3 regions of the Pseudoalteromonas carrageenovora IAM 12662 genome follow, and region 2 is predicted to be linked to each of the others. Evidence: predicted binding sites of a transcription regulator. Region 2 holds the regulator's gene; each other region holds the start of a gene.
What was found. The regulator FliA, encoded in region 2, starts transcription of late flagellar genes. The targets are predictions, from matches to a motif close to CTAAAGNTNNNNNNNNNNNNGCCGATA.
Positions count from the first base shown of each region.

Region 1: the regulator FliA is predicted to act here: its motif matches at 6,191-6,217, upstream of ALFOR1_RS01375 (DUF5610 domain-containing protein).
Region 3: the regulator FliA is predicted to act here: its motif matches at 7,090-7,116, upstream of pomA (flagellar motor protein PomA).

Region 1 is NZ_LT965928.1:270,454-281,103, reverse strand. It holds rRNA gene ALFOR1_RS01405 (23S ribosomal RNA) at 1-952, opposite strand, end outside; tRNA gene ALFOR1_RS01400 (tRNA-Ala) at 1,253-1,328, opposite strand; tRNA gene ALFOR1_RS01395 (tRNA-Ile) at 1,396-1,472, opposite strand; rRNA gene ALFOR1_RS01390 (16S ribosomal RNA) at 1,549-3,084, opposite strand; gene ALFOR1_RS01385 (RNA recognition motif domain-containing protein) at 3,714-4,193, shown strand; gene murI (glutamate racemase) at 4,156-4,956, opposite strand; gene ALFOR1_RS01375 (DUF5610 domain-containing protein) at 5,022-6,161, opposite strand; gene trmA (tRNA (uridine(54)-C5)-methyltransferase TrmA) at 6,324-7,421, shown strand; partial or broken gene ALFOR1_RS01365 (DUF523 domain-containing protein) at 7,432-7,884, opposite strand; gene ALFOR1_RS01360 (thiol:disulfide interchange protein DsbA/DsbL) at 7,944-8,582, opposite strand; gene ALFOR1_RS01355 (thiol:disulfide interchange protein DsbA/DsbL) at 8,601-9,224, opposite strand; gene ALFOR1_RS01350 (serine/threonine protein kinase) at 9,259-10,233, opposite strand; gene ccoG (cytochrome c oxidase accessory protein CcoG) at 10,317-10,650, opposite strand, start outside.
Region 2 is NZ_LT965928.1:2,648,936-2,659,585, forward strand. It holds gene ALFOR1_RS12010 (ParA family protein) at 1-365, opposite strand, end outside; gene ALFOR1_RS12015 (flagellar motor protein MotB) at 378-1,337, opposite strand; gene ALFOR1_RS12020 (flagellar motor protein) at 1,340-2,104, opposite strand; gene ALFOR1_RS12025 (protein-glutamate methylesterase/protein-glutamine glutaminase) at 2,097-3,245, opposite strand; gene ALFOR1_RS12030 (chemotaxis protein CheA) at 3,304-5,526, opposite strand; gene ALFOR1_RS12035 (protein phosphatase CheZ) at 5,542-6,309, opposite strand; gene cheY (chemotaxis response regulator CheY) at 6,327-6,710, opposite strand; gene ALFOR1_RS12045 (RNA polymerase sigma factor FliA) at 6,751-7,461, opposite strand; gene ALFOR1_RS12050 (MinD/ParA family ATP-binding protein) at 7,488-8,348, opposite strand; gene flhF (flagellar biosynthesis protein FlhF) at 8,341-9,825, opposite strand; gene flhA (flagellar biosynthesis protein FlhA) at 9,847-10,650, opposite strand, start outside.
Region 3 is NZ_LT965928.1:2,871,915-2,882,564, forward strand. It holds gene ALFOR1_RS13000 (tetratricopeptide repeat protein) at 330-1,187, opposite strand; gene ALFOR1_RS13005 (M20 metallopeptidase family protein) at 1,301-2,611, shown strand; gene ALFOR1_RS13010 (DNA topoisomerase III) at 2,637-4,577, opposite strand; gene ALFOR1_RS13015 (hypothetical protein) at 4,628-5,128, opposite strand; gene ALFOR1_RS13020 (flagellar motor protein MotB) at 5,341-6,261, opposite strand; gene pomA (flagellar motor protein PomA) at 6,264-7,031, opposite strand; gene ALFOR1_RS13030 (exodeoxyribonuclease VII small subunit) at 7,340-7,582, shown strand; gene ispA ((2E,6E)-farnesyl diphosphate synthase) at 7,585-8,472, shown strand; gene dxs (1-deoxy-D-xylulose-5-phosphate synthase) at 8,578-10,440, shown strand; gene ALFOR1_RS13045 (hypothetical protein) at 10,641-10,650, shown strand, end outside.

The DNA.
Region 1 (10,650 bases), 1.2 Mb from region 2:
ACGGACGTTAGCACCCGCCGTGTGTCTCCCGGATATTACTTTACGGTATTCGGAGTTTGCAAAGGGTTGGTAAGTCGGGATGACCCCCTAGCCTTAACAGTGCTCTACCCCCGTAAGTATTCGTCCGAGGCTCTACCTAAATAGATTTCGGGGAGAACCAGCTATCTCCCGGTTTGATTAGCCTTTCACTCCTAGCCACAAGTCATCCCCTAACTTTTCAACGTTAGTGGGTTCGGTCCTCCAGTTGATGTTACTCAACCTTCAACCTGCTCATGGCTAGATCACCGGGTTTCGGGTCTATACCTTGCAACTAATCGCCCAGTTAAGACTCGGTTTCCCTACGGCTACCCTATACGGTTAACCTCGCTACAAAATATAAGTCGCTGACCCATTATACAAAAGGTACGCAGTCACCTAACAAGTAGGCTCCTACTGCTTGTACGTACACGGTTTCAGGTTCTATTTCACTCCCCTCACAGGGGTTCTTTTCGCCTTTCCCTCACGGTACTGGTTCACTATCGGTCAGTTGGGAGTATTTAGCCTTAGATGATGGTCCACCTATATTCAGTCAAAGTTTCACGTGCTCCGACCTACTCGATTTCACTTAAAATGTCTTTTCATGTACGGGACTATCACCCTGTATCGTGGCACTTTCCAGAGCCTTCCATTAACACATAATAAGCTTAAGGGCTGTTCCGATTTCGCTCGCCGCTACTTTCGGAATCTCGGTTGATTTCTTTTCCTACGGGTACTTAGATGTTTCAGTTCTCCGCGTTCGCCTCGTTAACCTATGTATTCAGTTAACGATACCTGCAAGCAGGTGGGTTTCCCCATTCGGAAATCCTAGTCTCAAGCGCTTTTTACTAGCTTGACTAGGCTTATCGCAAGTTAATACGTCCTTCATCGCCTCCAACTGCCAAGGCATCCACCGTGTACGCTTAGTCACTTAACCATACAACCCAAACGGGTCTTTGTTAGTGACAGTTTAACTTCGCCAGAAGTTAATATTGAATACTAAAGTAGATACCAATCAATCAACTCAAAGAGTGATTAAATGGCACTGAATGATACTGCTATCATTCTTTTTTACTTTTGAAAACTCTTGATAAATACGAATATTTATCAGAATTTTATTATCAGCTTTTCCAAATTTTTAAAGAGCAGAGAATCAAAAACTTCTCAAAATTAAACACACTCTATTCTCAGGCGATTTTGCTGCCCGATAAAGAATATTTATTTTTAAGAAGTAAAGTGGTGGAGCTAAGCAGGATCGAACTGCTGACCTCCTGCGTGCAAGGCAGGCGCTCTCCCAGCTGAGCTATAGCCCCACATATGCTGGTCTTACTGTTTGTATACCGACTTCATTTTAAGCTTAGTGATAAGATTAAGAAGAAGTGGTGGGTCTGAGTAGATTTGAACTACCGACCTCACCCTTATCAGGGGTGCGCTCTAACCAGCTGAGCTACAGACCCAAACAATAAGTGTTGTTCTCTTTACAATTAACAATCATCTGTGTGGACACTACGAACAAATAAGTTCTAAATCGTATAAGGAGGTGATCCAGCCCCAGGTTCCCCTAGGGCTACCTTGTTACGACTTCACCCCAGTCATGAATCACTCCGTGGTAAACGTCCTCCCGAGGGTTAGACTATCTACTTCTGGAGCAACCCACTCCCATGGTGTGACGGGCGGTGTGTACAAGGCCCGGGAACGTATTCACCGCGTCATTCTGATACGCGATTACTAGCGATTCCGACTTCATGGAGTCGAGTTGCAGACTCCAATCCGGACTACGACGCACTTTAAGTGATTCGCTTACTCTCGCGAGTTCGCAGCACTCTGTATGCGCCATTGTAGCACGTGTGTAGCCCTACACGTAAGGGCCATGATGACTTGACGTCGTCCCCACCTTCCTCCGGTTTATCACCGGCAGTCTCCTTAGAGTTCTCAGCATTACCTGCTAGCAACTAAGGATAGGGGTTGCGCTCGTTGCGGGACTTAACCCAACATCTCACAACACGAGCTGACGACAGCCATGCAGCACCTGTATCAGAGTTCCCGAAGGCACCAAACCATCTCTGGTAAGTTCTCTGTATGTCAAGTGTAGGTAAGGTTCTTCGCGTTGCATCGAATTAAACCACATGCTCCACCGCTTGTGCGGGCCCCCGTCAATTCATTTGAGTTTTAACCTTGCGGCCGTACTCCCCAGGCGGTCTACTTAATGCGTTAGCTTTGAAAAACAGAACCGAGGTTCCGAGCTTCTAGTAGACATCGTTTACGGCGTGGACTACCAGGGTATCTAATCCTGTTTGCTCCCCACGCTTTCGTACATGAGCGTCAGTGTTGACCCAGGTGGCTGCCTTCGCCATCGGTATTCCTTCAGATCTCTACGCATTTCACCGCTACACCTGAAATTCTACCACCCTCTATCACACTCTAGTTTGCCAGTTCGAAATGCAGTTCCCAGGTTGAGCCCGGGGCTTTCACATCTCGCTTAACAAACCGCCTGCGTACGCTTTACGCCCAGTAATTCCGATTAACGCTCGCACCCTCCGTATTACCGCGGCTGCTGGCACGGAGTTAGCCGGTGCTTCTTCTGTCAGTAACGTCACAGCTAGCAGGTATTAACTACTAACCTTTCCTCCTGACTGAAAGTGCTTTACAACCCGAAGGCCTTCTTCACACACGCGGCATGGCTGCATCAGGCTTGCGCCCATTGTGCAATATTCCCCACTGCTGCCTCCCGTAGGAGTCTGGACCGTGTCTCAGTTCCAGTGTGGCTGATCATCCTCTCAAACCAGCTAGGGATCGTTGCCTTGGTGAGCCATTACCTCACCAACTAGCTAATCCCACTTGGGCCAATCTAAAGGCGAGAGCCGAAGCCCCCTTTGGTCCGTAGACATTATGCGGTATTAGCAGTCGTTTCCAACTGTTGTCCCCCACCTCAAGGCATGTTCCCAAGCATTACTCACCCGTCCGCCGCTCGTCAGCAAAGTAGCAAGCTACTTTCTGTTACCGCTCGACTTGCATGTGTTAGGCCTGCCGCCAGCGTTCAATCTGAGCCATGATCAAACTCTTCAATTAAAAAGTTTTATGTCTTTCGACAGCTCAATGAATTCTGAATTTATTTAATATCTTTCGATATTGAATTGACTGTGCTGAATAACTACCTAAGTAATTATTCTGTTGGTCACTCAGTTTCAATTGAGACTCTAATTTGTTTGCCTCGCTACCGAAGTAGGTTGGCTGTTAGAACTCAATCTGCACGAGTGCCCACACAGATGATTGCTTTATATTGTTAAAGAACGTTTTGAGTCGCTTTAGCGCCTCAAGGGATGCGAATAATACACCCTTTATTTTTCGAGTCAACACTTTGTTTTAAACTTTCTTTTTAGAAGATTCAAAAACGAAGTTTTATTTAACTCTCTGAGCCGCTGCTGCCTTGCTATGCATCGGCGTTTCCCGTCTCAGTGGGGTCGCATTATAGGGAGATCCAAAAACAGATCAACCCTTTTTTTAGATCTTTTTACTGTTCGAACAAAAATACAACAAAACACGGTAAAACCTCATCAAAACAGCCATAAGCTGATGCTTTTTTACACTCTTCTTTATTATTTAATACAAATATCATTGCTATGTTCAATTAAGACGTTAAGATAGCAAGTTCACAATGTTAAATTAATGTTTATTTCCTGTTTATTGGTAGATCTAAAATGAAATTACCCGATCAAAAATCTTTTATCTTCTCTGTTATTCTTGCTGTAGTTGGTTTTGTTATTGTTGAATTTGCTTTAGGCAGCTTAGCTTTAAGCCCTGCACTACTATTTGGTGCTGGTTTATTAATAGGTGCGATTGCTATTGCAGCAATGTCATCTGAAGGTGTTGAAGAAACCGAAGTTAAAACAAAAACACTTTATGTTGGCAATCTACCTTATCGTGCAAACGAAGGTGTGGTTCGTGCTTTGTTTGAAGAACAAGGTAAAGTGTTTAACGTACGCCTATTAAAGGATAAAAATACAGGCAAGCGTCGTGGCTTTGGTTTTGTTGAAATGGCGCAGGCAGATGCAGATAATGCAATTGCTAAGCTTAACGACAGTGAGTTTCAGCAACGTACTTTAAAAGTACGCGAAGCAAAACAAAAACAAGAAGATGATTCTAGTGCTCTTCGCACTGAGACGGATCAATCAGTGTAACTAGTTTTATCGCTAGTTTATCACTATTAATATCAGCCGTTGCATAGTAATGCAGCGGCTTTTTTATGTCTGAAGGTTTTTTTGCTAGAAGGTTTGATTGAGCCAATAAAAAATGAACTCTATTTGCTATAGCTTGACCTGAATCTAACAACTGTACATCTCCCTTGAAGTACTCCCTAATAGGGTTGGCTAATATAGGGAAATGCGTACAGCCTAATACAAGCACGTCAGTATTTTTATCTACTTTTAGGCTATCAAGCTCTTGATGGAGTTTGAGCATGTCTAAGGCTTGTGTGTAAAAATACTGCTCAGCTAAAGCAACCAACTTAACGCTGCTATATAAGTTAACCGTTACATTACGTGCGTGTTCAGTAATTAAAGTTTTTGTATATCGACTTGTGACTGTAGCAGGTGTTGCCAATAGCGCTATGTGATTAGTACGAGTAAGCTCTGCTGCAGGCTTTATTGCAGGTACTACACCCACAATAGGAATAGAGGTTATTTTACGAACAGCACTCAGTGCCGAAGTTGAAGCCGTATTACACGCTATAACAATTAAATCAACACTCAACTTATTGCTATTAATAAAATGGATTAATGAATATAAGCGATTAATGATTGTTTGTTGGGACTGCGCTCCGTAGGGAAGTAGTGCGTTATCCATAAAATAACTGTACTGAGCATCAGGAATGCTTTGCTTTATATGCTCAAGTACAGTGGTGCCACCAATACCTGAATCAAAAACCATTATATGCGCTGACAAACAACTGTTCCCACTAAACGTTAAGAACGGCAGTTTGCCATGAGGTATTTATAAAAGAAAGTAGTTTAACTTTGCTGAGTTTCTAAATCAGCGAGATCGTCTGCCGCTGTGTTTAACTGATTTAAATTTTCAAACATCGATTTAGTGTAATCAACTAGCTTATCGATTTCTTGTTGATCTTGGTTTAACCATTGTAAGATCCCAGCAAGTTGATTTTGTAAGCCTAACTCACCTGCTTTTTCAAAAGCATTTTTTAGATCATCGTTAAAAGGTGCTAATGTATCAGCCACTTCTTTTTCTGGAGCAGGCTTATACTCTTCGTAGCTCTTAACAGTTGCGACCGTTTTTGTTTGACGTAAATCCATAGAAAAAGCCACCAGCTGTTCACTACCTAAACTTAACTCTTGCGCTTGTTCAAATGCTTTATCTAAATCGCCACCAAAAAATGTTGAGCTTACATTTTGTAAGTCTTCCATCATCGCATTAATTGCATCTTGCTCTTGTTCGTTTAATTCACCATTAACCGACATTGAAAAAGACACCTGGCGAGATTGCGATGACGAACTTACATATGATTCGCTATCATTGGTTCTGCTATAACCGCTAGCTGATTGGGACTCGTATGCATCGGCAAAGCTTATGCTTACTTCATCACCTTCGGCAGTTGTAAACTTGTACTGAGCATCACTGCTCATACTTACATATTGGCCTTGGCTTATACTTACACTGGCAGGTTGAGGATTAAATAACGATTCCTCCAATGTATCTATACCGTCGAAGATACCCTCTTGTGATTTTTTAATGCCTTCTTCCATGTCGTCATTAAAAATACCAGTGCCTTTAAGTTCTTCAACGGCATCATCAATACCCATTTGTACTCCTTTGCGCGCTTCGCCAAGCATATTCTTAAGCTTGTCATCGTCAGCGCCGTTTGCTTTTGCCTTATTAACGGCGCCACTGACAAAGTCGAGTACATTTTTTACTATTTCATCAAAATCAAATAGTGATTTCTCTGCTTTTTTTTCTTGAACGGGTAAGCCTAGTTGCTCAGCCATTTTATCGCCGAGTACTTTTGCAGCAAGCTCTCTACCTCGTTGTTGATAGTTATCTTGAGGAGACTCAATTGTAGGCTGCTGAATATCAGCCTTATTATTGAATTTATTGACATTACTGTTTGGCGTAAAGTTATAGTTACCTATTTTCATAAACTGTCTCCTATGCGTGCGTAGCTCTTTATCGGCCAGCGCAAATAAAACTAAAGTTAAGCGAGCAAAAAAACACCATTAACTCTAACCAAAACTAGACAAATACACAGCGCACCCTACAATAACGCCGATAAACAGATCTTAGATAAGGTAGTAGCGTTAATGGCAGTTATTAAAATAGATACCACACAGTACCAAGCGCAATTAAGTGAAAAAGAGCAGCGTATAAGTGCACAGTTTCGACGTTTTGGTGTGGAGCAGCTAGAAGTATTTAGCTCAGAGCCAACTAACTACCGCCAACGCGCAGAGTTTAGAGTATGGCACGATGGCGACGATCTGTTCCATATTATGTTTGATCAACAAACAAAAGAAAAAATTCGCGTAGATACATTTGATCCTGCGGCACCTCTTGTAGGTGAAATCATGCAAGTGATGATTGAAAATCTTAAACCATGTGAGATTTTACGCCGCAAGCTATTTCAAATAGATTACCTATCAACCCTAAGCGGTGAAATTTTAGTGAGCCTGCTTTATCACAAACCACTAGATGAGCAGTGGCTAACTGAAATAAAAGCACTTAAAGAAAAACTAAGCAGCAAGTACAAAATTGATTTTATTGGCCGTGCCCGCAAACAAAAAGAAGTACTTGGTGATGACTTTGTTACTGAGCGTTTAACTGTTAACGGCCAAGAGCTTATTTACCAACAAGTTGAAAACAGCTTTACTCAGCCAAATGCTAAAGTAAATATTAATATGCTTGAATGGGCGCAAGACTTATGTAAACCACTTAAAAATGATTTATTAGAGCTTTATTGCGGTAACGGTAACTTTTCTATTGCACTGGCGGGTTCTTTTAATAAAGTACTAGCAACTGAAATATCTAAATCGTCTGTTCACTCTGCTCAGTATAACATTGCCAAAAACAATGTAGATAATCTCGATATTATACGTATGTCGAGCGAAGAGTTTACTCAAGCAATGAATGGTGAGCGTACTTTCTCTCGTTTAGAGGGCATAGATTTAAAAAGCTACGACTGCCAAACCATATTAGTTGATCCACCGCGCGCAGGCATGGATGAGTTAACGTGTGATTTAGTGGCTAATTACGAAAATATAATTTATATATCGTGTAATCCAGAAACCCTTGAGCGTGATCTTGATCATTTAACTCGTACGCATAACGTTAAGCGCTTTGCGATATTTGATCAGTTCCCTTATACGCATCACATAGAATCAGGTGTTTTCTTACAGCGTAAATAGCCAACCAAAATTAAAGTGCCAGTACTTTTATAAGTGCTGGTATTTGTTCTTCACTAAACACTTGAATCCCATTCTTCATAAATAATGCTGCAGTTAAACCTAGACCTTCGATTTATACTCCGCGATGCTTTCCATCATATATTGTATTTCGTCCATAAGAAGGGCTCGATTCTTTAAGTAGAGCAAAACGAACTTTATTCTTTTTACAAACTTCTAGCGCTATATTAGCCCCAGTTTGAAATTGCTCTGTAACATCCTCTCCTGAATTAGTAATTACTCTCCCCTGTATTATTTCAGCAGGAGCTCTAGGAGTAGATAGCCCACCTGCAACTTCAGGACAAAAGGATACTATTTTCTTATTACTTTGCCATACCCGTAATTGTGGATGCTGTAATGTTTGTCCTTTTCCATCATAACGAACAGGCTGCCCTAGCAAGCAACTCGATACTAATATTTTTTCCATTGCTACATCCTTATAAAGCAAAAAAGCTCCCTGAGGAGCTTTTTTAGTTTTAGCTAAATTTATTTGCTAGCTAGATAATTAATCAGTTTACCAATGTCTTCTGGCTCAGTAATACCCGACTCTCGGCCAAGGTTTAATTTGTACTTACCATTTACAATAAATGTAGGTACGCCACGTAGTGCGCCTTTTTCTTTAAAGTAGTCTTGATCGCGTTTCATTTTAGAGCTTAGCGTACGTACCGAGAAGCTTTTGAAAAGCTTATCAAACTTATCGCCATCTACACCTTGTGCTACAAATATATCTTTTACATCAGCAAGCTCATTAAACTTAGCGCGCTTGGTATGAATGTGATTAAAAATTGCAGAAACAATTTTATCTTTTTGTGGAAGCACTTCAGCTGTCGCTAGCGCTTGGCTCATCATTTGTTGATTTTCTGGGTCACGAACACCTACAAAATCCACATGGCTCTTTTTAAATTTAACATTTTTATCAAGCTTAGGTTTAAACTCACCAATTAATGCTTCCATGTTATTACATGCAGGGCAGTAAAATGAGAAAAACTCTTTAATCTCTGGTTTTTTAGTTGCACGCTCAGATATCACGTCGTAATGCACGCCTTCTTCATACGTTGCTGCAAAACTAGTTGCTGCCATTGGCAGTAATACTGCAAGTAAACCTGCTTTAACTAATTTGATCATTATTATTATTCTCCGAGATTAAAGTGTTAGTAAAAAAGCAACTAACTCATCAAGTTCTTGCTGATTATTGATGGTGTTAATATTTATTTTATATTTATCGTTAACTATAAAAGTAGGCACGCCTGTAAGTGCGCCAATTTTCGAGTATTTATTTTGTTTGTCTTGCATTGCACGTTCAGCGGCAATAATTGGCATACTTGCAATGTCTTGATCGAATGTCGCGCTATCAATACCGTTAACTTCAAGTAACTTTTTAACGTCTTTCATTTGCGTTAAAGGAGCACGTTGAACATGAATGCTTTTGAATATTTGATCGCTAATGCTTTGCGCCTGCCCATGTTTTTTGCCAATTAAGTAGGCATAGCTCAAATTGCTTTGTGCTTGTGGCGAAACGCCGCCTAAAAAGTTCACATGGTTTTTAATGAACTCTGTACCTTCAGGTAGGTTTTTTTCGATTGCTTTAGCAACTGGCTCAAATTTAAAACAGTGCGGGCAATAGTAAGAAAAAAACTCGGTTACCTGTGGCTCCGCGCTTTTATCTACATCAATCACTGTGTATTGGTTATCGGCTTCAAACTGTGCAGCAAGTGCTGCAAATGGTAAACATAAAAGTAATAAACTCAGTTTCAATTTTTTAAGCATTGGTATCTCGTTGTACTTATCTTTAAATAAAATATTATGGCAATAACTTAAGCGGTGCTTCTTGCAGTGCTGCAAGCTGCTCTTTTAGCGCTAAAATTTGTTGCTCCCAGTATTTGTCATCTGCAAACCACGAAAAGTTCCGTACAAAAGCAGGATCGCTCCATCGTTTAGCTACCCATCCCATGTAATGAATAATACGCATCGCTCGCAGCGGTTCAATCAATTTGAGTTGAGTGTGGTCAAAATCACAAAACTCTTCATACGCATTTACAAGGGTGTCTAACTGTAACAGTTGCGTAGCCCTATCGCCACTGAGCATCATCCATAAATCTTGAATAGCAGGACCTTGACGGCTATCGTCTAAATCAACAAACATTAACGCATCACCTGCCCACAATATGTTACCTGCATGGCAATCTCCATGTAAGCGAATACTGTGCGTATCTTTATACTGCGTTTGTGCCTGCTCTATTACTAAATCTAAAATAGTGTAAAAAGCAGTACTTATTCCCATTGGTACCAAGTTACTTTTTTGAAGATGAACTTTGGCTGTATGTAAGTATTCTTCACAGGTAAGTGTTGGTCTATGCGTAAATGGTTTGGTTTTAGCAACTTGATGCATACGGCCAATTAATCGCCCCATCACGTCAAGTTGATCTAGGTTATCAACCTCGAATAGGCGTCCACCTACGCTTGGAAATAACACAAACAAATAGCCTTGGTGCTCAAACAAGCTTTTTCCATTATATTTAACCGGTGCAACTACTGGTACTTCTGCCTCTGCTAGTTCAAATGCAAAATCATGTTCTTCTTGAATTTGCTCTTTGCTCCAGCGTTCTGGGCGATAAAACTTTACTACGTAGCGCAGGCCATCTTCAGCCTTAAATTGATAAACTCTGTTTTCGTAACTGTTAAGTGCTAATAAACCCGACTCAGCATAAATGCCTACCGTTTCTATAGCATCGAGTATTAGGTCGGGTGTTAGGTCAATAAAGCTAAATTTACTCATACTCTTCTTATATAAAATAAAAGCGGGTTATTCACCCGCTTTTGTTAATTGCTATAACTTACTACTTATTGGGTAAGCCGATATTACCGTGCTTTAAAAAAGTTACTTGGCTGCGATATCGTTTCGTCAGGTTCACTGACTGGCGAAAGCACAAAGCTGAACTCGGTCATTGGTGCTTTTAAATCATAAGGGTCCATTACAAGCGAAAGTGGTACATTGTGAGACTGACCAGCTTGCACAGTAAATGTTTGCTTACCTAAGTATTTAAAGTTATCAAGTCCTTGGACCTTAATGTTAAAGGTTTGCTCGTATTGCGCTTTATTAATCACTTTTAACGTGTAAGTGTTTTCTACCAAACCATCAAAGTCGACACGGTATAATTGGTTTCTATCACGGATAATATCAAAGTCCATGGTT
Region 2 (10,650 bases):
TGTTCACTGATTTTTGCAAGCGCTTTTTTTAATATTAGTCCCATTCCCGTTTTATTACCCATACTTCTATCAAGCGTGGCTATGGCCATTGTTGCGGGTAAAATATCTAGGTTTTCGAGAGTTGATGGACATAATGCTTGGAGTATTTCTTCGCTTTGCATATTCGTACCACGTGCAAAAATATCGTACACGCTGACTTCTAAGTCTTCAGAGTCTATACCAAAGTAATATGTGAGTGATGCATGAGGATCGGTATCTATAAGCAGCACACGTTTACCCTGCAAAGCTAAAATACCAGCAAGGCTAACAGCAGTGGTTGTTTTTCCAACCCCTCCCTTTTGATTTGCGACAGTCCAAATCTTCACATTTTATCCTAATTACTGTTCATTGCGTGTGGTTATGCGAATACCACCATGAGGCAATCGAATTATTTTTATAGTATCGTCGTCCGACGGTAGCTCGACTTCGTGCTCTACCGCTTCAGGCTCACTTTCTTGCTCACCTTTTTTAACTTCTTTTTTAGGTGGTAGGCCATACTTAGAAAGTGCAATTACAACTTTACGATTTTCAGCTCGCCCTTCGGCGGTACTGTTATCTGCAAACGGAGAGTATTGACCATATCCCTCTATAGCCATTCTCGCCGAGTTAATACCTAATGCCTCAAGCTCCACTAAAATAGAGGTAGCTCTAGCAACCGACAGTTCCCAGTTAGAGCGAAAAATTTCATTACGAATAGTTTCATCGTCAGTATAACCGCGCACTCGTACATAGTTATCTACAGGAGCAATAATATCTTTAACTATTTTAACTACTTGCTTTGCTCTTGAGTGCGCAACTGAGCTTCCACTTGAGAACAACATTCCAGAACTAAGCTCTATAATCAACCAATCTTGGTTAAGCTCTAAGCTAGCCTCGCCATCACGAATTTCATCAATTAGTGCTGACTGTAATTTAATTAAAAGGCTATCAAGTGGTTTGCCTAAGTACTTTTGTTGAATATTACTTGTATCACTTTGCCCATCAAGAAGCTCAGGACCTTGCTCTTGCTTTTGAATACTTTCGCCATAAAGAACTTCCTGCTCTGGCGTCACTCTATCGGTCAAAATTCCATTGCCGTTAACACCTTCACCTTGCTGCGAAAATTGGCGTGCAGACTTATCAAAAACATGTTCAAGTGAGTCAGATAAAACCTGAAAGCTTTCTTCTTTATTAATGGCAATAGCGTATAGCACTACAAAAAAGGCAAACATTATGGTCATGTAATCAGCATACGACACAAGCCAACGCTCTGTGTGTTGGTCTTTAGCAGCTGAATGACGAAGGCGCCTACGCAGCATAGTTACACATCCACTAAATTAGGGCGCTCAACACGATAAGCTTCAAGCTTTAATTCTATATTCATAGGGCTTTCGCCAACGCTTATAGCAATCACACCTTCAGCAAGCATTTCATGGTATAGCATTTTTTGCTCAACTCGCTGTTTAAGCTTATTTGCCATTGGTAAAAACAGTAAATTAGCGAGTCCAACTCCGTAAATTGTCGCTATAAAAGCAGTTGCAACACCTGCGCCCAACATTTGTGGGTCAGTAATAAAAGACATTGCCTGAATTAATCCAAGCACAGCTCCTAAAATCCCAATGGTAGGACTGTAACCTCCCATGGCTTCATAAACACGAGCCGCTTCTAATAAGCGATCACGTTCAAGTAGTAAATCAATTTCGAGTGTGTCGCGCAGCTTTTGCTCTGAACAGCCATCAATCAGTAAGCTTAAACCTTTTGCAGCATAAGCATCTGAGTGTGTTAGTGCTTCGTTTTCAAGCGCTAAGTAACCTTCTTGTCGAGCTTTATGGGACCAGCGCTTAACTTGCTCTATCGCTTCGTCAATATCATAGTGAGGAGCAACAAAAACCCAGCTACTCATATTCAGCATTTTTTTAAATGTACTGGCAGAGGTTTGTAGCATAACCGCACCAATCGTGCCGCCTAAAACAATAATTAATGCAGGCCCATTAAAAAGAGCTGAAACAACGCCACCCTCTAAAGAATAACCAATAGCTATTGCACCAAGCGCGACGACTAACCCAAGTATTGAGAGCTTATCCACACCCAATCTCTCTTTTAATTCTCATAGCAACATCATCAAGTGCTAAATTTTCACTTGCAAGTCCTGCGTTTGCGATCGCTTGTGGCATACCATACACTACGCAACTTTTTTCATCTTGAGCCCAAATTGTGGCACCAGTTTGCTTCAACATCCGCGCACCATCACGCCCATCAGCGCCCATCCCTGTTAAAACAATTGCCAGCACATCACCTTGATAAGCCTTTGCTGCACTAGCAAAAGTAACATCTACACTAGGTTTGTAACTTATGCGTTCGCTATTATCTTCAAATACACGCAGTGTTCTATTTGAGCCGCGCCCTTCAACCATCATTTGTTGACCACCTGGCGCTAAGTAAGCCGTTCCAGGTTGTAAACGATCCCCTTGCTGAGCTTCTTTTACTTTAATTTGGCACAATCCATTTAGACGTGCAGCAAATGCTGGCGTGAACGCAGCAGGCATGTGTTGAATAAGTAAAATTGGGTGAGGAAAATTTGCAGGTAACTGAGTTAAAATAGTTTGTAGTGCAACAGGTCCCCCTGTTGATGTACCTATTGCGACAAGTTGGTAGTGTTTACCACTTGCTCGTATTGACGCATTATTTGAGTGAGCTTTTGCAGGCTCAGCACGTTGAAAGCTTCTATCAGGCTGCTTTACAGTGCTAGCCCCTGAAAAACTAGAGCGTACAGACGTTGCTCTTTCTACTGGTTTACTTGTAGTGATTGGCTTAAACGCTCTTGGCGCCCGCCTTCTTCCTATTTCTTTTACTTTTGTTTGTAGTAACTTAATAGCATCTTCGTTATTACGCGCAATATCTTCGAATTTTTTTGGTAAAAAATCCATTGCTCCAGCATCTAGTGCATCTAGTGTTGCTGTTGCACCATCACGTGTTAGCGACGAAAACATTAATATCGGCGTTGGATTACTCGCCATTATTTCTTTCACAGCACTAATGCCATCAAGCACGGGCATTTCTACATCCATAGTGATCATGTCAGGGCGTAGCTGCGCTGTTTTTTCTACAGCTTCTCTGCCATTTACAGCAAAACCTATAACGTGTATGTCGCTATCTTGTTCAAGTATTTCGCTTACTCTACGGCGAAAAAAGCTTGAATCATCAACAACTAAAACTTTAACGGCCATTTAGCTCTCTTATTAAGTTTATGCGCAGGTAAGTATTCACTACATACCTGCATTATTATTAGCCTGCGTAATGTTTTAACATGCTTGGAACATCAAGAATAAGTGCAATACCACCATCAGAGGTAATTGTAGCGCCTGCCATGCCTGGCGTGCCTTGAAGCAATGCATCAAGCGGCTTAATTACCACTTCCTCTTGGCCTATTAATGAATCGACAACAAAACCAACTTGCTGCGTTCCAATTTGAACAATAACAACATGTCCTTGGGCTTTTCGCTGAGAGCGGTCTGCACCTTTAACTAGCCAATGCTCTAGATAAAATAACGGAATCGCTTTTTTACGCACAATAATTGTTAATTGACCATCAACAACATTTGTCTTAGTTAAATCTAAATGGAATATCTCACTTACCCCAGCCAGTGGTAAGGCAAATGTTTGTGCCCCAACAATAACCATTAGAGTAGGTAAAATAGCTAAAGTTAGAGGAACTTTTATTTCTAAAATAGTGCCTACACCTAGCTCAGACTGTATGCTAACCGAACCATTCAATTGAGTGATTTTAGTTTTTACTACGTCCATCCCTACACCACGGCCAGAAATATCTGAAATTTCTTCTTTGGTAGAAAAACCTGGAGCAAAAATTAGGTTATAAGCTTCAGTGTCAGAAAGTCGACTAGCTTGGTCATGATCGAGAACGCCTTTACTAATCGCTATTTTTTTGAGTTTCTCAGCGTCCATACCTGCACCATCATCTTTAATGGTTAACAAAATATGATCGCCTTCTTGCGATGCAGATAACGTTACATTACCTGTTCGTGGTTTGCCTGCGGCTTCACGGGCGGCTGGCATTTCAATTCCATGATCGACTGAATTACGAACTAAATGCACAAGAGGATCGGCAAGCGCTTCAACTAAGTTTTTATCTAAATCAGTTTCTTCACCAACAAGTTGTAGATTTATATCTTTATTCAAACTACGCGCTAAATCACGAACAACACGAGGGAAACGGCCAAAAACCTTTTTGATTGGCTGCATTCGTGTTTGCATAACCGCACCTTGAATATCAGCAGTTACTACATCAAGATTAGATATTGCTTTGCCCATGGCCTCGCTATCAGAGTTAGTGGCAAGACTCACTAAGCGATTTCGAACAAGTACTAGCTCACCCACCATATTCATAATTTGATCAAGACGCTTAGTATCTACACGTACTGTAGTTTCAGCTGGGGGTGGTGCTGCCTTTTTAGGTGCAGGAGGTGCTTTTGCTGCAGGCTTTTCAGGTGCTTTTTCAACTGGTTTTGATACAAAGGCTTTAGCTGGTTCCGCTTTTTTTACCGGCTCAGGCTGTTTTGCAGCTGGCGGTGAAACAGGCTCAGGTTGTTTTGCAGCTGGTGCGCTTTCTGTCGATTTAGGAGCAGTCCCTTTGCCATGAAGCTCATCAAGAAGCGCTTCAAACTCATCATCACTAATTTCATCATCTGACGATGAACTCACATCGCTTGGTGTTGCTTTAGCATGTTCAACAGGAGCTTGTGCAGTGTTACTTTTTTCTGGTTCTGAGTTTGCTACAGCACCAAAACTACCAACACCATGTAATTCATCTAATAAACTATCGAATTCATCATCTGTTATATCGCCGCTAAAATCAGCACCGCTTGCTGTTGCTTCTTCAGCAATAGGACCTTGTCCTTTACCATGAAGTTCATCAAGCAGGTTTTCAAATTCGTCTTCGGTAATTTCATCTATTTGTGCATCAGCTGCGCTAGGTGCACCACTAAACAATTCATCAAAAGCAAATGGGTCTTCTTCGTCTATATCATTCGCTTCTACAGACTCAGCTTGAGGTTGCTCTGGTTCATTTTGGGATGCTGCACCGGCTAGTTCAGCCTCTGTCGGCGGTAAACCAAGTATATGGAGAGTTTCGAGTAACTGAGGGTCTGCAGGTTCAGGTTTGTCTCTATTTTGAATAGTCGCAAACATTTCGTTAATGGTGTCGAGGGCTTGTAATATAACATCCATCAACTCAGAGTTGACAGTTCGCACTCCTTGACGCAGTAAATCGAATACGTTTTCTGCACCATGACACGCATCAACAAGCTCCGTCATTGCTAAAAAGCCGGCACCACCTTTTACGGTATGAAAACCTCTAAATATAGCATTTAGTAGTTCGGTATCTTCTGGGTTATTTTCCAGCTCAACTAACTGTTCAGATAAAAGCTCTAGGATTTCTCCAGCTTCTACAAGAAAGTCTTGTAAAATATCTTCATCGACTTCAAAGCTCATGCAGTTACTCTCCTCTTAGAAGCCCAAACTTGATAAAAGATCATCGACTTCATCTTGATCAGATACAACATCATTACGTGAATCTTTATCAATAATAGGGCCTTCAGGACCTGCTAAAGTTTGTGTGGCAACTGGTTCTTCTGTTTTTTGTTGTTCTATTATTTCAGCTGTGCTGTCATCTTGTGCAGCAAAGGCTGTTAAAAGATGGAGTAAGCTCTCTTCAACTTCTCTTACAAGTTCTATAACACGACGAATGACCTGTCCGGTTAGATCCTGATAGTCTTGAGCCATTAACACGTTGGTCATTAAGCTCTGTAACTCATCAGTTTTATGATGAGAATTGTTCATAAACTTATCGATGCTATGACACAGCGTCTTAAACTCACCTAACTCAATTTCGCGACTCATTAAGCGATCCCAAGTCGGTTTAATATGAGATATTTCATCTGCTAATTGCTGAGCAATAGGCAAACTTGCTTCAACGGCATCCATTGTTTTATTAGCTGCATTTTCAGTCATTTCCATAACATAATTAAGCCGCTTTTTAGCATCAGGAATAGCGTCGGTAGTTAAGTCAGTTAAACGTGTATCAAGTTCAAAGCTTTTAAGCGCTTCGTGCAATTGACGGGTTAACTTTCCAACTTCAGCAAATAATTCAGATTGCTCTTGTGAAGCGGTTTCTAAAATTAACTGATTGGCTTTCTCTTGCTCACCGTTTTCTAAAAAAACGACGAGTTGTCGAGCTTGTTCTAAAGTTATTTGAGGCGCAGCAGGTGCTGACATAAGCCTCTCCCCCATCATTAACCTAAACGTTCAAATACTTTTTCTAATTTAGTTTTTAATGTTCCAGCCGTAAAAGGCTTCACAATATAACCATTAACGCCAGCTTGAGCTGCTGCAATTATTTGTTCTTTTTTCGCTTCAGCTGTCACCATTAGTACAGGGATATGTTTTAATTTATCATCTGCACGAATCGCTCTTAAAAGGTCAATACCTTGCATTCCCGGCATGTTCCAATCTGTAACCACAAAGTCAAATACTTGATTTTGTAACATAGGCAAAGCTGTAGAACCGTCATCAGCTTCTTGAACGTTAGTGAAGCCTAAGTCACGTAACAGATTTTTAATAATACGTCTCATCGTTGAAAAATCATCAACAACAAGAATTTTCATGTTTTTATCCAAAACATCCTCCAGTGAGGTTTTAACCTTAGTTTACTTACTACTAATTTATCCAGTCATTGATTTTAGCTTTAAGCTTAATCATCGCCTGACCATGTATTTGACTTACACGCGATTCACTTACATCGAGTATATGTCCTATTTCTTTTAAATTCATTTCATCGTTATAGTACAAAGAAAGTACCATTGCATCACGCTCTGGTAATGATTTAATTGCACTAAGCAAAGACTCATTAAACCGTTCATTTTTAACATTATTAAAAGGTTTGTCTAGTGATAAATCTTGCCCTACAGGAGTGATAACATCTTCATCAACTCCAAGATCCTCAATACCTAATACTTTACTTGCGTTAACATCATTTAAAATATGATGGTACTCATTTAACGAAATTTCAAGTTTTTCAGCAACTTCTGTATCTGATGGTTCACGATTTAAGCTACTTTCAAGCTCTGTGATGGCCTCAGCTACTTGCCTACTTTTACGGTGTACTGAGCGAGGGGCCCAATCACCCCGGCGCATTTCATCGAGCATAGCTCCACGAATTCTTATACCTGCGAAGGTTTCAAAACTTGCGCCTTTGGTTGCATCAAAGTTTTTTGAAGCTTCAATTAAACCTATCATTCCTGATTGAATTAAATCATCAAGTTGAACACTTGGCGGTAATCGAGCAATTAGATGGCATGCCACTTTTTTTACAAGCGATGCATGCTTTTCAACAATCACATTTAAGTTTTGTGTTGTTTGATATCCCATAGCTCTATTCACCAATGTTGTCATAATTAGCCGTTTACTAGTTTTTCAATGAAAAACTCTAAATGCCCAGATGGTTGGTTTGGTATTGGCCATTTAACTGCTTTTGTTGCCAGCGTTTTAAATGCAAGGGCTGCTGGCGAATTCGGAAAGAGTTCTACAATTACTTTTTGGCGACGCGTTGATTTACGCATATTTTCATCATATGGAACGGTGGCAACAAGCTCCATTGAAATATCTAAAAACCGATCCGTTACTTTAGATAGCTTTGCAAATAACTCTTGGCCTTCTCGCATACTGCGGACCATATTTGCAACAATTTTAAATTTATAAACACCATGCTCACGGCTTAATACTTTAATTAACGCATATGCATCAGTTATTGATGTTGGCTCATCACAAACAACAACCATGACATCTTGTGCAGCTCGAGAAAAACTTAGCACCATGTCAGAAATACCGGCGGCAGTATCTACAATTAAAATATCAAATTCAGTGTTGAGTTCACTAAAAGCACGAATTAAACCAGCGTGCTCTGAAGGCGATAGTTCGACCATACTCTGCGAACCCGACGTAGCAGGTACAATTTTTATTCCTGCAGGGCCTTCAACTAAAATTTCATCCAGCTCGCATTCGCCAGATAAAACATGTGACAAGTTGCGCTCTACGCGCAAACCAAGCATCACATCACAATTTGCTAAGCCTAAGTCGGCATCAAGCACTAATACTCGATTACCTTGCTGCCCTAATGCAATAGCAGTATTTAGAGAAACGTTTGTTTTCCCTACTCCACCTTTACCACCAGTAACAGCGATAACTTTTACGCCGTTGTTATTGTTTTGACTCATTTTGCGCAGGCCGCTTGCTTGATCTAATACTGTGTTAATCATACATCCCTACTGTGCTTGGCGCCACTGCTTGGTGCCTTGAATGTTGTGCTTTTGTTCTTTTTAAATACAATTGCTCAGCCTTTTTAACTAGTTTCTCAGCATTTGCAACTCGAATATCTTCTGGTACTCGTTGCCCGTTAGTAAGATACCCTATTGGAAGGCGATTTTGAATCGCAATACTAATAATCTCACCCAAACTTAAAGACTCGTCTAACTTGGTGAAAATACAACCACTTAACTGTACTTTTTTAAAGTGACGTACGGTTTCTTGTAGTACATTAATTTGTGCTGTTGCACTTAATACTAAATAACTACGAATATCAACGCGTTGATTACGCATTAATGTATTTAACTGCTCAGTTAAACGCAAGTCTCGCTGGCTCATACCTGCTGTATCAATTAATACTAGACGCTTATTACGTAAATGATATAAAACTTCAGCTAATTCATTAGCATCTTTTACTTGTTTAACTCCACAACCAATGATTCGTCCGTATGTGGCAAGCTGCTCATAAGCACCAATTCTGTAAGTGTCAGTTGTAATTAATGCGACTTTATCAGCACCATATTTTTGAGCGCCTAAAGCTGCAAGTTTAGCAACCGTTGTTGTTTTACCTACGCCTGTTGGGCCAACTAACGCATAAACACCACCTTGGCGAAGTATCTCGTTGTTAGTTGTTTGCATTTGATCTTCGACCATAGTTAATAATGCTTTCCAACCTTGTTGGCGAGATACATCGTCAGGCACAAAACAAGCCATTTGCTGAGCGACTTCTTTATCTATACCCATACCAACTAAACGGTCAACCATACACGCACGTGTTGGATCGCGACGCGCCATATCTTGTTGCATTAAACCCGATACTTGATGCTCAAGTAATTGACGAATTGCGTTCATTTCCTCGCGCATATTTGTCATTTCTTCGCTTTCATTATTTTTAGTTTGTGGGCGAGAATTTACAGGCGCTTCTAAATCATCAAAATCACGGTCTAAGTCGTCAAAACCTAAGCTATCAGCTTGCGTATGCGGACGCTGCGGGGCTACATCATCACGTGCAAACATATTATTGGTAGGACGCGCTTTAGCGACTGGCTCTTGGTAGTTGTCGGTAGTATCAATACCCGATTGTGAAAACATTGAAGCAAGCTCTGGAGAACGAGGACGTGGAGACTGGCGCTCTAATAACGCTTGTAAGCTGTCTGCAACTTTTGCTTGAGGCTCTGGTTTAGCACGCTGAGGCTCTGGTTTTACAAAATTATGCATACTTTGTTGTGGTGCTTGAGCACGTGTATTTTGAGCTGTTTGAGGCTGCGAAGCTACTTTAGGGGCTGCCTTGTCATAATCAACCGCTGCTACAATTTCAACACCGTTAGCAAGCTTCTTATTTGACATAATAACCGCATCAACACCTAACTCTTCTTTAACTTCTTTAAGTGCTGTGCGCATATCTTTAGCGAAAAAACGTTTAATTTTCATGGTTTAACCCCTGTTAAAATCTTATTGTTGGCCTACCGAGCTTACAATCTTGATCTGTCTTTCATCTGGTACCTCTTGATAAGACATCACCCTTAAACCAGGTATTGTGTACTTAACAAAACGAGATAACACAGTGCGTAACATTCCTGACGTTAGCAATATCGAAGGTTCACCAGCCATTTCTTGATTTTGATGCGCTTCGGTTAATGACACTTGAAGTCGCTCTGCAAGTCCTGGCTCTATACCGGCACCTTCGTCGCCTGCATTTTGCAATGACTGATGCAACATCTGTTCCAACTCGGGCGCCAAGGTTATGACAGGGATTTCTGATGACATACCCACTGCGTCTTGAACAATCAATCTACGCAGAGAAATGCGCACGGCAGCCGTTAAAACATCAGGGTCTTGGCTTCGCGGGCCATATTCAACAAGGGTTTGTACAATTGAGCGCATATCGCGAATAGCGACACCTTCGTTTAGTAAATTTTGCAGTACTTTTACAATTACAGTCAATGGCAATACATCTGGCACTAGCCCTTCAACTAAGCGAGGGTGGCTTTTAGCAAGCATATCAAGTAGGTTTTGAACCTCTTCGTGACCAAGTAATAATGCAGCGCTATTTGTAAGTAATTGGCTTATATGCGTCGCAACAACGGTGGCTGAATCAACAACGGTGTAACCAAGAGATTGAGCTTCATCTTTTTGATCGGGCTTAATCCAAACAGCATCAAGTCCAAATGCAGGGTCTTTTGTGTCTACACCTTTAATTGGCCCAAATACTTGACCTGGATTTATAGCAAGTTCGTCACCATGCTTAAGCTCACT
Region 3 (10,650 bases), 220 kb from region 2:
TTTGTCAACACTTAATTTTGTTAAACTTGAAAGTTTTCAGAACTAAGTTTTACTCGACTCACTAAGTGGTTTGCTTGCCTCGCTAAGCGTTGCCTGCTCTGCCGTCTCAGTGGGGTCGCATTATAGGGAGAACAGATTTTTACGCAAGCGTTTTATTGATATAACTTTAAATAAAACACTGTTCGCTCAATATGCAATCAAGACCCCCCGAAATAGTACGATAAACATACTAAAAACATGTCTACAGCTAACATTAATATTTATAAATGCCCTTAAAACGTATAAAGCACCTATATAGGTGCTTTATAATTTCCTGCGGCACTTAGGTATTAATATAAAATACTATAGAGCTTTCTGCGGTATTTAGCTGCTAATGCGTCGCCATCAGGAAGAGAAGCTATAATTGCTAAAAAATTTGGTTTTGCATCATTAAAGTTCAAATCCTTTTTAAGGACAGTAAATAATGTTTCGAGTGCTTCTTCTTTACGACCTGCGTCATTAAGTAAGTTACTCAATTCTATTTTCAGCTCTAAGTCGTTGGGGTATTTCTCAACCTGAGATTGCTTTTCTTTAATCTCTGGTGAGTCGGTTGCCTCTAAAGCAGCTTCGCATTTGGCTTTTATGTTATGAAAGTATGCATCTTGCTCCTGTGCATCAATTGTATCAACCAATGCTTTGGCATCATCTAATTTATGAATTTGAATACATATATCAGCAAGCACCAATTTTATGCGTGCATTCTTATTATCAATTTCATACGCCTGCTTTGCGTAATTAAATGCAGCATTTAGATCTGACTTTAATAAAGCTTGCTTAGCTTGCTCTAATAATAAATCCTGCTGAGCGGGTAGATGCTTACCTAGTGATTCTCTTACTTGGTTTTCGGTTTGCGCTCCCGCTAACAAATCAACAGGTGCAGAGTCTTTTAATAGCACAAGTGTAGGTAATGTTTGTAACCCTACTTGTTGCGCTAACTGAGAGGCCAGTGCTTGCTCTGCATCACAATCAAGGTTTGCTACTACAATATAGTCAGTATATTCACCCGCTAATTTATCCAGTATTGATAATTGGCTAATGCATTCTGGACTCTGCGGAGAGTAGAAGTTTAATAACACCAGCTTTTGCTGTGATGTTTCACCAAGTACTTGCTGTAAGTTTTGTGCGTTGATACTAACTATGTTGCTCATTGAATTTATTGCCATATTCATTTATTTAGGTTTTTATATGGTGGTGAACATAATAATTACAAGTCATATACCTATAAATCACTTGGTATAGATATTAAACAACGAGGGAAACTATGAAATTTACCTATTTAAGTGCAGCACTTTTATTAGCTAGTCCACTGCTATACGCACAACCACTTGATTTAAACTTAACGAAAACGATGCCAGCCATAGAAAAGTTTTACCTCGATTTACATCAATCTCCTGAGCTTTCTTACCATGAAGAAGAAACAGGAAAAAAAATAGCTTCTCAGTTATCTAAGCTTGGTTTTGATGTAACCGATAACGTAGGTGGCTTTGGTGTAGTTGGAATTTATAAAAATGGTAACGGACCTACCATTATGATCCGCACTGATACAGATGGCTTACCTATTGTTGAGCAAACTGGCAAAGCGTATGCGTCTAAAGTAAAAGTTATAGATGAGCACGGTGCTAATGTAGGTGTAATGCATGGCTGTGGTCACGATATACATATGAGCTCATTTATTGGCACTGCCGAGCAACTTATTGCACATAAAAATAAATGGCAGGGCACGCTAATGATGGTTGCTCAACCTGCAGAAGAAGTAGGCGGTGGCGCAAAAGCAATGCTAAATGAAGGCTTATTTAGTAAATACGCGAAACCCGACCACGTTATTGCATTACATGTAAGTGCCAGCGTACCTGCTGGTAAGGTATCAATGAAAAATGAATATACTATGGCAAGTGTTGATTCGGTAGATATTGCTATAAAAGGAAAAGGAGGCCACGGCGCTTACCCGCATACCACTGTTGATCCTGTTGTTATTGCTGCACGCACTGTATTAGCACTTCAAACAATCACGAGCCGTGAGCTTTCTCCACTTGAACCTTCGGTTATAACTGTGGGCTCTATTCATGGTGGCTCAAAACATAATGTAATTTCAGATGAAGTAAAACTACAACTTACTTTAAGAAGTTACAATCCTGACGTACGTACAGCTCAAATAGCAGCAATTAAACGTATAACAGCAGGTATTGCACAAAGCGCAGGGCTTGAAGAGCCACTATATCCTGTTGTTTATGTTCACGAAGATGAGTCAATTCCATCCACTTACAATAACCCAGAGCAAACAAATATAGTTAGAAGTGCTATTGCTGATGCAATTGGCGCAACTAATGTACTTGAAACAAAAGCGGTTATGGCGGGTGAAGATTTTGGATTATACGGCAGAACGGATGAAAGCGTCCCTATTACTCTATTTTGGTTAGGCGGAGTTAACCAACAACAATATGCAAAAGCGATGAAAAATAACGAAACACTCCCTTCATTACATTCAAGTAAATTTGCACCTGATTATAAAGTAGCACTACCTACAGGTATAAAAGCTATGAGTAACGCTGCAGTCGCTTTATTTAATAATTAATAAGCAGTACTAAAGAGCTCAGTTATTAAGTAGTTGCGGAGCTCTTTTTATAATTTGATTTTTTATATGGCGCTTTTTTGCCTTGCTTAGCAAAGCGTTTTTTAGGAGATGTTTTAGGTAGCTTTGAAAATACATGGTTATCGCAATTAGCCGCCTGTTGTACAAAGCTTTCAAGCTCTGCCAGTAATGGCTGTAAAAACTGCTGATAACTCATTGCTTGTTGCGCTATATCCCCTAAGCTCGACTCCCATTTAGCCGTTAAATCGGGACTTGCTAAGCCTTGTGGTAAAACACTAATAAGTGCCAAACCGGTTTCGGTTGCTTTAATTGCTTTACCTTCACGCTTTAAAAAGCGACGTCTAAATAACAATTCAATAATACCTGCGCGAGTAGCCTCAGTACCTAAACCATCGGTCTCTTTTAATACTTTTTTAATTTGTGGATCTTTAACGTAACGGCTAATGCCCGTCATCGCAGCCAACAATGTTGCATCAGTAAAATATAATGGAGGTGTAGTATGCTTTTCAACAACCTCACCTTTAGTGCAATTAAGCGCCATCCCTTTAGCTAAATGAGGTAAAGTTGCTTCATCTTTTAGCTCGCCTTTACCCATTAGTACCTTAAAACCCAAATTTACGTCTTGCTTGGCATTGGCTTTAAATAAACCACCAGCAATTGTTATCTCAGTTTTAGTTTCGTTGTAAATGTAGTCTGGGTAGAACTGAACCAAATAATGCCTACAAATGAGCTGATACACTTTTGCTTCATTAGTGGCTAAGTTTGCAGTTTTTAATTGCTTTGCTGTGGGCACAATTGCATGGTGTGCAGCAACTTTTGAATCATTAAAGCATTTACTGCATTTTTTAGCATCAGCCCCATTCACAAACTCAGTTTTTTGACCGCCATTTGCTGCAATTGCTTTTAAAATGGAAGGCGCATCTAAATGATGTTCTTTAGGTAAATAACGATTATCTGAACGAGGGTAGGTGATTAATTTATGGCGCTCATAAAGTGTTTGGCAAATATCAAGCACCTGCTGAGCAGCCATACCAAATGCCTTTGCAGCATCTATTTGAAGTGAAGATAAATTATAAGGTAAAGGTGCACTTTGTTTTTTTTGTTTTTGTTCAAGTGCTGTTACCTCTCCTTTTTGATTAGTTATACGCGAAGCTACATTTTCGGCGAGTGCTTTATTTAATACCCGCCCTTCTTCATCTTGATAAGGCTCGCAAGCTTTACTCGGCACCCACTTAGCTGTAAATAACTGCTGCTTTGGAGTAACTAAATGCGCCAACACTTCATAAAATGGTTTTGATACAAAATTAGCTATTTCGTTATCGCGGTTAACCACTAAACCTAAAATAGGAGTTTGAACGCGCCCAACTGATAGCACATTACCAAAACCAGCTTTTTGCCCTGCTAAAGTATAGGCCCGAGTAAGGTTCATACCAAAAAGCCAATCCGCTCGTGAACGTGCAAGCGCTGATACACTAAGTGGGATAAATTCGCGATTAGAGCGCATACTACTAAGTGCTTTTTTAACAGCTGCTAAGTTTAAATCGCTTATTAGTAAACGCTGAATACTTTGCTTTTTAGTTTTGCTTATTTTGGCTTGCTCTATTACCTCATCGACCAAAAGTTGACCCTCGCGGTCGGGATCACCAGCATGAACTAACAATGATGCTTGTTTAATTAACTTTTTTAAAATAGTTAATTGCTTGCGAGTTTTCGTTTTAGCCTTTAACTGCCACTGCTCAGGCACAATAGGAAGGTGTTCAAATTGCCATTTTTTGAAGCGCTCATCGTAGTCATCGGGCTCTGCTTGCTCAAGTAAGTGCCCTATACACCACGAGACACAATCACCATTAGCTACTTCTATATACCCATCGTGTTTTTTATGTGGTTTTGGTAAGGCATCAGCAATTGCTCTGCCTAGTGATGGTTTTTCTGCAATGTAGAGTTTCATGGGAGCCGCTCACTAACTGTTTATATAAACAGTAGTTTAGCACAACTATTTTAAGGTGAGGAGTTTTCTCTTTTTGACCTTACACTGCCTTGCTTAGTGAAAAGGATAATTAAAGGTAAATAGCATACAACCACCGTGGCAATATTGATAAATGGCATTAGGGTCTGATAAATAACGGTACTGTAAGCTAAATCCCACAAGTGGCGATCAACTAATCGGAATAGTTGTAATATAGGTGCGCCAATAACAACTAGTTGTCCAATAACACATTGCCATAAATAAACTTTATCCTTTATACCCCAGTAGGCTATAAGTGCCATCCAAATAATATCTGTGAGCGCCCAAACTAAATAACGATAAATATAAATGTCATCAAACGCTCTTAGGCTTGAAGCAGTTAGGTTACCAAAGAGGAAAAAAGCTGCGGTAAGTAGTACAAATCGAAAGGCTAGTCGATCTTTAAATACAAAAAATATAAAAATAGCCGGGCTTAGCATTAAAACCCAGCTTTTACTTAAAATACTGACAATATACAAAAACCATTCAGGCAAAATACTCTGCCCTATTTTGTTTTTGTATCGTCATCAGTACCATCACCATTACCCGGCATGTCGCAATATTTATTGATTATTTTCACAGGCACTCCATTACATATGTTAAGGAAATGTACTGTAAGCTAAAATGATGAAATTGCCAAGATACTTAGGCAATTAAGTACCTTAAATTAAAACAAACATAATGAGATATAACACAAAGCAATAACTTATCGCACATCAATAGGATCAGACTCTTTAGCCTTACCTTGCAAGATTGATATTTCTACTCGACGGTTTCTTCGGCGATCTTCATTTGAATCGTTTGGAACAAGTGGGCGAGTATCGGCACGCCCTACTACCATCATCCGGTTTTTATCAAACCCTTGCACTGTTTGCAGCTCGCTTGCGACTGCTACAGCACGCTTTGACGATAAGTCCCAATTATTAATATATAACTCATTTGAAACCTGAAAATCGTCGGTATGTCCCGAAACAGTAATTTCGCCAGGTACATCTTTTAACAGCACACCAATATCTTGAATGATAGGTTTAAACTTAGGTTGTAAAAATGCACTCCCTGAGGGAAATGAGCCATTTTCACGAATACGAATAATAATTTGCTGCCCTAAAGATTCAAGCTCTATTGCACCATCTATAATTTGCTTTTCGAGTTGTTGCGCTATTTTCTTAACTAACTCATTTGTTTGCTCTTGATCGGCCGCTGAAGTTGCTTGCTCTGACGATTGTTCTTGCGAAGTGCTACGCGACTCCCCTCCGCGTTTATCTCCTCGCTGCTCTTGCCTACCACCGGCTGAGCTTTCATCACCTGCTTGAAACTCAAGCATTTGCTGGGTCATTTCTACAGTTTGTTGTTGAATGGTTTCTATAGGGGTTGGCTCTGGTTTACCTGGGGTAAATTCCATGGCAATAACAGACGTGCCTTTGGGGATATCTTTTACTTCTATTTTATTTTGCACACCAAATGCAAACTTCATCGAGCCTGCTATTTGTTTAAATTTAAGTACATCCATTTCTGAAAACGCAAGCAAGAGTACAAAGAAGCACATTAATAATGACATTAAATCGGCAAAAGTTCCCATCCAAGCAGGTAAACCTGGTGGTGGGCATTTGCACTCTTGATCAGACATGATTACTCCTCGGTATCTACTTTACGTTTAGATTCAGCTAAGTAGTTTTTCAAAATACCTTCAATTACTTTTGGGTTTTGACCATCTTGGATACCTAAAATTGCATCCAAAATTAAACGTTGGTTCATTGCTTCTTCGTCTTTACGTAGTTCGAGTTTTACCTGAATTGGAATTGCTACAACGTTTGCTAAAAACGCACCATATAAAGTAGTTAATAGTGCTACAGCCATTGCGGGTCCAATTGCTTTAGGGTCGTCCATGTTAGATAACATTGCAACCAAGCCAATGAGTGTACCAATCATGCCCATAGCAGGTGCTATATCAGCAAGTGACTTAAATAAACCCGCGCCCATTTCATGACGGGTAGTGGTTAAAGAAATATCTTTTTGAAGTGTTGCACGCACAACATCAGCATCATGCCCATCAACAAGCATATCTACGCCTTTGCGCATAAATGGATTGGGAATTTCGGCTTCTTCAAGGGCTAAAAAACCACCTTTACGTGCTGAATCAGCAAGTTCTACTGCTTTTTCTATTAGCTCTTCAGGGGATTCTATTTTAAACATGAATGCCTTACCAACTACTTTACCTATGCCTAAAAATTGTGACATGGTGAAGTTTGATAAAACAATAAACAGTGAGCCGCCAAAAACAATGACACTTGAAGGAGCATCGGCAAACATAGCCATTTCACCGCTACTACTCATAAACATAGACATGACAATTAAGCCAATTGCGCCTAGGATCCCGATTATGGTTGCTAAATCCACATTTCCTCCAGAGGTTTCATGTTCAGTGCCTTATTATAAACTTTTATTATTATCTGCTTATCGGCAACATACTGAATTGCTTAAGCCATTTTTATAAATAAACATAAAAAGCAGCCTTTAGCACTATTTTAGATCAAGTTATATGTGCAACCTAATTTATTAACCATTAAGAGTGCTATTAAGCCTTTATCAATGCAATTAAATATAATTTAACGCCATAAAGGTAAAAAACCAATATCATCCTTTGACCTAGTTTAGCATTCCCCCTAAAATTGACCCCTAAATTTATTATGTAAGCTGAAATAAAGATGGCGACTAAAAAACCTGAAAACTTAAGTTTCGAACAAGCACTAGAAGAATTATCGACAATTGTTAGTGATATGGAACAAGGTGATTTGTCGCTTGAGCAATCGCTTAAACAATTTGAACGTGGAATTGCATTAGCGAGTGCTTCATCAGGAAAATTACAGCAAGCAGAGCAAAAAGTATCAATTTTGATGGGTAACAGCGAAAAGTCAGCACTTACAAACTTTGATAACGATATGGAATAGTTGTGAGCATTAAAGATTATATTGAATGTGCTCAAAAAGATGTAGTAGCTACTTTACAACAACATTTTGACCAACCTCTCGATACAGAGCAAACAATAAAAAGTGCCACAGAGTATGGGTTATTTAATGGTGGCAAAAGACTACGCCCATTTTTAGTGTACGCCACAGGCGAAATGCTCGGTGCTAAAAAGCAAGATTTGGACATATTGGCAGGCGCTATTGAATGTATTCATAGCTACTCACTTGTTCATGATGATTTACCTGCGATGGATGATGACGATTTACGTCGTGGTCGCCCTACTTGCCATATTGAGTTTGGCGAAGCGCACGCAATTTTAGCTGGTGATGCACTACAAACCCTCGCCTTTGAGTTAATAGCAAGCCATGAATTTACATGCTCTTCGCAAACACAGATAAAAATGATTGCTCAACTAGCTAAAGCATCTGGCCTTGAGGGCATGGTGGGCGGACAATCTTTAGATATTGCAGCAACAGATAAAGCAGTTACCGTTCAAGAGCTTGAACGTATACATAAACTAAAAACGGGTGCGCTCATTAATTGTGCGATTACACTTGGTGCATTGTGTAGCGAAAATGCAGACAAACAAACTTTAGAAAACTTAAGCATTTTTGGGTATGCTATAGGGCTGGCATTTCAAGTACACGACGATATTTTAGATGTTGAAGGCGATACTATTATTTTAGGTAAGCCACAAGGGTCAGATATCGCCGCGAATAAAGCGACATATCCGGCGTTATTAGGTATGCTAGGCGCTAAAGAAAAGGCGCAAAACTTAATACAACAAGCACATGAAGCGCTTGCAAAAATAGATGCCGACACAACACATCTTGCGTCGCTAGCAAATTACCTTATTGAGCGTGACCACTAATAACCGCTTTAGCGTATTGCAATTAGCACTGACATTATTACTCAACATTAATTACTCATAAACGCTTTGTGTTAATTAATGTTAGCGAAGGATATATATAAAACCATGACACTTGATAGTAGCAAGTATCCATTACTTAATTTGGTTGACGAACCAGCACAGCTGCGTGATTTAGCGCAAGATAAACTTCCTGCTTTTAGCAACGAGCTGCGCGATTACTTACTCAACTCAGTATCGCAAAGTAGCGGTCATTTAGCGTCTGGTTTAGGAACAGTTGAGCTAACTGTTGCACTACATTATGTTTATAACACACCAGAAGATCGCGTTGTATGGGATGTAGGACATCAAGCTTACCCACATAAAATATTAACTGGTCGTCGTGATTTAATGCACACCATTCGTCAAAAAGATGGCCTGCACCCTTTCCCGTTTAGAGATGAAAGCGAATACGATACTTTTAGTGTGGGCCATTCAAGTACCTCTATTTCAGCGGCATTAGGTATGTCTATTGCAGCTAAAAAAGAAGGCGCAGGACGTAAAACAGTTGCAGTTATTGGCGATGGTGCTATTACTGCGGGCATGGCCTTTGAAGCTATGAACCACTTAGGTGACGTAAAGTCAGACATGCTTATTATTTTAAATGATAACGAAATGTCGATTTCTGAAAACGTAGGTGCACTTACTAATCACTTTGCACGTATTTTATCAGGTAGCTTTTATACTAATATTCGTGAAGGTAGTAAAAAGTTACTCTCTGGTGTACCGCCAGTCAAAGAGCTTGCCAGCAGAATGGAAGAGCACCTTAAAGGTATGGTTATACCTGGTACTTTTTTTGAAGAATTAGGCCTTAATTACATTGGCCCAATTGATGGGCACGATGTAAACATGCTCGTAGATACGCTTCGTAATATGCGTAATTTAAAAGGCCCGCAATTACTGCATATAAAAACACAAAAAGGTAAAGGTTATAAGCCAGCAGAAGCGGATCCTATTGGCTATCATGGCGTACCAAAGTTCGACCCAAGCACATCATGTTTACCTAAATCTAAACCTGGCGCAGCAACCTTTTCAAAAGTGTTTGGTGATTGGCTGTGCGATATGGCAGAGCAAGACAGTAAGCTGATGGCAATAACACCTGCTATGCGCGAAGGCTCGGGCATGGTGCGCTTTTCAAAAGAGCACCCAGAGCAATACTTTGACGTAGCTATAGCCGAGCAACACGCAGTAACACTTGCCGCCGGCTTAGCCTGTGAAGGTTTAAAGCCTGTTGTTGCTATTTACTCAAGTTTTTTACAGCGTGCATACGATCAGCTCATTCACGATGTAGCCCTACAAAACTTACCGGTGCTATTTGCAATTGACCGTGCAGGCATCGTTGGTGCTGACGGTGAAACCCACCAAGGTGCTTACGACTTAAGCTTTATGCGCTGTATACCTAATATGGTTATTATGGCCCCTAGCGATACTAACGAATGCCGCCAAATGTTGTACACCGGTTATAAAGCAAATTGCCCTGTAGCTGTACGCTACCCTCGCGGAAGTGCCGGTACTGCAGATATTCAAAGCGATATGCAGCTTATCGAAATAGGTAAAGCAGACACAATTAAGCAAGGTGCTAAAATTGCTATTTTGTCATTTGGCACATTGCTTGATAACGCACAACTTGCAGCGAATGAATTAAACGCAACGCTTGTTAACATGCGTTTTATTAAACCGCTTGATACAACGCTTTTAAATGAGCTTGCTCAAAGCCACGATGTAATAGTTACCCTAGAGGATAATGCTATTTATGGTGGTGCAGGCTCCGCAGTTAATGAATACTTGGCAAGTATTAAAGCCCGCATTCACGTACTTAATTTAGGTATTCCTGATGAATTTATTAAGCACGGTACACAAGCGCAAATGCATGATGAAATGGGCTTAGGTGAGCAAGGTATTTTAAGTTCAATTAAGTCGTTTATTGCTTAAGCTATTTACTTAGTTTATTAAAAAGGAGCCTCAAGGCTCCTTTTTTTGTTTTTAATTTTAACTTTTTTGCATCCAGTTTCATTTTATAGCCGTTATTGATATGAGGTTAACATGTAAATAATCGGTTCCGCTTAGTCTATGCCTTATGAGCAAGCGCGTTATTTACCTACATTTGATGGAATATTTAAAAGGTAGAAATGATGAATAAAG